Regions from separate parts of the Mesorhizobium sp. M4A.F.Ca.ET.020.02.1.1 genome, predicted to be linked through region 2. Evidence: riboswitches for the same ligand, from Rfam matches in the RefSeq annotation. Region 2 holds a riboswitch; the other holds the start of a gene.
What was found. A riboswitch is a leader RNA that binds a small molecule or an ion and turns the genes downstream of it on or off. The one in region 2 is predicted to bind S-adenosylmethionine.

Region 1 (2,392 bases), on a different contig from region 2:
GGGGCCTTCGCCCAGGTCCCCTATTTCGCCGCCTTCAGTGCCTGCTCGACATCGGCGAGCAGGTCGTCCGTGTCCTCCAGGCCGACCGAGAGCCGGAGCGTGCCCGGGCCGATGCCGAGCTCGGCGCGCGCTTCGTCGCTGAGGTTCTTGTGCGTGGTCGTCGCCGGGTGGGTGATCAGGCTCTTGGCGTCGCCGAGATTATTGGAGATCAGCACGATGTCGAGGGCGTTCTGGAAGGCGAAGGCCGCCTGCTTGCCGCCCTTGACGTCGAGGCAGATCAGCGTCGAGCCGCCCGACATCTGCTTCCTGACGATCTCGGCCTGCGGGTGGTCGGCCCGGCCCGGATAGATGACGCGGGCGATCTCCGGCCGTTCGGCGAGGAAGTCGGCGATCTTGCCGGCGCTTTCGGTCTGCTGGCGCACCCGCAGCGGCAGCGTCTCCAGGCCCTTCAGCAGCGTCCAGGCGTTGAACGGCGACAGGCTGGGGCCGGTATGGCGGAAATAGTCGTGCAGGTTCTCGTCGATCCACTTCTTGTCCGACAGGATGACGCCACCGAGGCAGCGCCCCTGGCCGTCGATGTGCTTGGTCGCCGAATAGACCACAATATGGGCACCGAGCTGCAAGGGCTTCTGCTGCAGGGGCGTGGCGAAGACATTGTCGACGATCAGTCTGGCGCCGATCGAATTGGCGAGTGCCGCGACGGCGGCGATATCGACCACTTCCAGCGTCGGGTTGGTCGGGCTTTCCAGGAAGAACAGCTTGGTGTTGGGCTTCACCGCCTTTTCCCAGTTGGCGATGTCGGTGCCGTCGACCAGCGTCGCCTCGATGCCGTATTTCGGCGCCAGCGTCTCGACCACCCAGCGGCAGGAGCCGAACAGCGCGCGCGCCGCCACGATATGGTCGCCGGCCCTGGCGCTGCACAGTAGTGCCGCCGTCACCGCGGCCATGCCGGAGGAGGTCGCGCGCGCGTCCTCCGCACCTTCCAGCGCGCACATGCGTTTTTCGAACATGTCGACCGTCGGGTTGGCGTAGCGCGAATAGATGAAGCCTGGTTCCTCGCCCTTGAAGCGGGCCTCCGCCGCCTGCGCCGTCTCATAGACATAGCCTTGGGTGAGGTACATCGCCTCGGCTGTCTCGCCGAAGCCGGAACGCAGCGTTCCGCCATGCACGAGTGCCGTCTGAGGCTTCCAGTCACGCTTCTTGGTCATCGCTCTACTTCCAGATACAAAAAAACCGGCCGCGAAAAGTCGCAACCGGTCCATACGGCCTTGCGGCCCGACGGTCCTTTAGCGACTTGTTTAACGTGGCTGCAAGCCGACCGGCCAAATCACCACGGGATAACGACCCTTTAGACCCGCACCGCGCTTGCGTCAATTGCCGGCTTCATTAAGAGGTTTGTACCAGCGGCCTTGGAGCGGAGCCAGCTTTGCGGCAGACAGGCATTCTTCCCGATCAGGACATTTCCGCGCTGTTCCAGTCCGGCGCGCTGAAGTCGCCGCGCGCCCTCGATGCCGACCAGATCCAGCCGGCCAGCCTCGACCTCAGGCTGGGCGACAAGGCTTTCCGCGTGCGCGCCTCCTTCCTGCCCGGCCCCGATCATCTGGTGGCCGACAAGCTCGACCGGCTGAAGCTGCACGAGATCAATCTCGCTGACGGCGCTGTGCTGGAGACGGGCTGCGTCTACATCGTGCCGCTGCTGGAGAGCCTGGCATTGCCGGCGAATGTCTCTGCCTCGGCCAATCCGAAAAGCTCGACCGGGCGGCTCGACATCTTCACCCGGGTGATGACCGACCGCGGTCACGAGTTCGACAAGATCGCTGCCGGCTATGCCGGGCCGCTCTACCTCGAGGTCAGCCCGCGCACCTTCCCGATCGTCGTGCGTGCCGGATCCCGGCTGTCGCAAATCCGTTTCCGCACCGGCAATGCACTGCTGTCGGAGAGCGAGTTGCGCGAGCTCCACCATGGCGAGACGCTGGTCGCCACCGAGCCGCCCAACATTTCCGGCGGTGGCATCGCGCTCTCGATCGATCTCGACGGCGACAAGGACGGGCTGGTCGGCTATCGCGGCAAGCACCATACCGGCCTCGTCGATGTCGACAAGCGGGCCGCGCAGGACGTCGTCGATTTCTGGGAGCCGCTCTACAAGAGCGGCGCCGGAGAATTGGTGCTCGATCCAGACGAATTCTACATCCTGGTCAGCCGCGAGGCGGTGCATGTGCCGCCGCTCTACGCCGCCGAGATGACGCCCTTCGATCCGCTGGTCGGCGAATTCCGCGTCCACTATGCCGGCTTCTTCGATCCGGGCTTCGGCCATTCGGCGGCCGGCGGCACCGGCAGCCGGGCGGTGCTCGAAGTGCGCAGCCACGAGGTGCCGTTCATCCTCGACCACGGC
Region 2 (2,392 bases):
TGCCGTCCTCGGGGAAGTGGATCAGCACGAAATTGCCGACGCTCGGCGTCACGCGCAGCCCGAGCTTGGTCAGTTCGTCGCTCAGCCAGGCGAGCCAGGTTTCGTTATGCGCCACGCTGCGCTCGACATGGGCGCGGTCGCGGATCGCCGCGATGCCGGCCTCGATCGCCGTTGCGTTGACGTTGAAGGGGCCGCGCACGCGGTTGATCGCGTCGACGATGTGCATGGGGCCATACATCCAGCCGATGCGCGCGCCGCCAAGGCCGATTTTGGAGAAGGTGCGGGTCATCACCACGTTCTCCGCGCTTCCCGCCAGTTCGATGCCGGCCTCGTAGTCGTTGCGGCGCACATATTCGGCGTAGGCCCCATCCAGCACCAAGAGCACGTTCTTCGGCAGGCCGGCATGCAGCCGGCGCACTTCCTGGAACGGCACGTATGTACCGGTCGGATTGTTGGGATTGGCGAGGAAGATGATGCGGGTCCGCGGCGTCACCGCTGCCAGGATCGCGTCGATGTCGGCGCGCTCATGGGTCTCCTTCACCGTGACCGGCGTGGCGCCGGCCGACTGGATGTAGATCTTGTAGACCATGAAGGCGTGCTCGGTGATGATGGCTTCATCGCCGGACGCAAGATAGGTCTGCGCCAACAGGCCGAGAATCTCGTCGGAGCCGTTGGAGCAGATGATGTTCGCAGGGTTGAGGCCGTGCGCCTCGGCGATCGCCTCGCGCAGCCGCCTGGCGGTGCCGTCGGGATAGACGTCGAGCCTTGCGGCAACCTCCCGCGCCGCCTCGATCGCCTTTGGCGAGGGGCCGAGCGGGTTCTCGTTCGACGACAGTTTATGGACCTTGGCGACACCGGCAGGCGCTGTGCTCTTGCCGGGCACATAGGCTTCGATGTCCATGATGCCCGCGCGGGGCGTCGGACGTGCCTTGTCAGGTGTCTGGTTCATGTCCAAAAGTCCGTCGAGGATGCCTCCAACCGAAGGCCGCAGCGGAAATACAAGCCGTGGCCGCGAATGTCGAGAGGGCGGCAAGGGCGCGAAAAGCCCGACCGTTGACGCCGAGCCGCGCTGGCCCTAGAAGAGCAGCGACAGTTCCGTGGTGATTTGGCCGGTCGGCTTGCAGCCACGTTAAACAATTCGCTAAAGGGCCGTTTGCATCCTGTAACCGGCTTTGCGAAGGCATTGCCGGTTTTTTGTTGCCCGCCGCCGGCCGGACAGTCGCCTGGTCCGGAAACCGGAATCGGTTTCCGGAAACCACGGTGCCTAATGTAAGAGGATGTTATGGCCGTTCTGCGCGCCGCAAAAACCAGCAACGAGGCCGACAATCCGTCGAGCCCGGTGTTGCGCTTCGGCGCCGACAAGCCGCTCAAGCTCGATGCCGGCGCGCTGCTGTCGCCGTTTCAGATCGCCTACCAGACCTATGGCACGCTGAACGACGCCCGCTCCAACGCCATCCTGGTCTGCCACGCGCTGACTGGCGACCAGCATGTCGCCAGCACCAATCCGGTGACCGGCAAGCCGGGCTGGTGGCAGGTGTTGATCGGTCCCGGCAAGATCATCGACACCAACCGCTTCTTCGTCATCTGCTCCAACGTGCTGGGCGGCTGCCTCGGCTCGACCGGCCCGGCTTCGACCAATCCGGCCACCGGCAAGCCCTACGGCCTCGACCTGCCGGTCATCACCATCCGCGACATGGTGCGGGCGCAGCTGATGCTGGTCGACCATTTCGGCATCGAGAAGCTGTTTTGCGTGCTTGGCGGCTCGATGGGCGGCATGCAGGTGCTGGAATGGGCGGCGAGCTATCCCGAGCGCGTCTTCTCGGCGCTGCCGATCGCCACCGGGGCACGTCATTCCTCGCAGAACATCGCCTTCCACGAAGTGGGCCGGCAAGCCGTCATGGCCGATCCGGAATGGCATGGCGGCAAGTATTTCGAATACGGCAAGCGTCCGGAGAAGGGGCTGGCGGTGGCGCGCATGGCCGCCCATATCACCTACCTTTCGGAGGCGGCGCTGCACCGCAAGTTCGGCCGCAACCTGCAGGATCGCGAGGCGCTGACCTTCGGTTTCGACGCCGACTTCCAGATCGAAAGCTACCTGCGCCATCAGGGCATGACCTTCGTCGACCGCTTCGACGCCAACACCTACCTCTATTTGACCCGCGCGATGGACTATTTCGACCTCGTCGCCGATCACGGTGGTCGCCTGGCCGATGCCTTCGCCGGCACCAAGACGCGCTTCTGCCTGGTCTCCTTCACCTCCGATTGGCTGTTCCCGACCGAGGAAAGCCGTTCGATCGTGCATGCGCTGAACGCTGCCGGCGCCTCCGTCTCCTTCGTCGAGATCGAGACCGATCGCGGCCATGACGCCTTCCTGCTCGATGAGCCGGAACTG

Region 1: it holds a riboswitch for S-adenosylmethionine, as region 2 does, so the genes downstream of both, EN742_RS13380 (O-succinylhomoserine sulfhydrylase) here and EN742_RS12455 (homoserine O-acetyltransferase) in region 2, are expected to answer to the same signal.

Annotation. Positions count from the first base shown of each region.
Region 1 is NZ_RZOI01000168.1:2,390-4,781, reverse strand. Features, by position in the region: gene EN742_RS13380 (O-succinylhomoserine sulfhydrylase) at 21-1,208, opposite strand; SAM riboswitch at 1,267-1,344, opposite strand; gene EN742_RS13375 (2'-deoxycytidine 5'-triphosphate deaminase) at 1,427-2,392, shown strand, end outside.
Region 2 is NZ_RZOI01000150.1:891-3,282, forward strand. Features, by position in the region: gene hisC (histidinol-phosphate transaminase) at 1-949, opposite strand, end outside; SAM riboswitch at 1,088-1,165, shown strand; gene EN742_RS12455 (homoserine O-acetyltransferase) at 1,283-2,392, shown strand, end outside.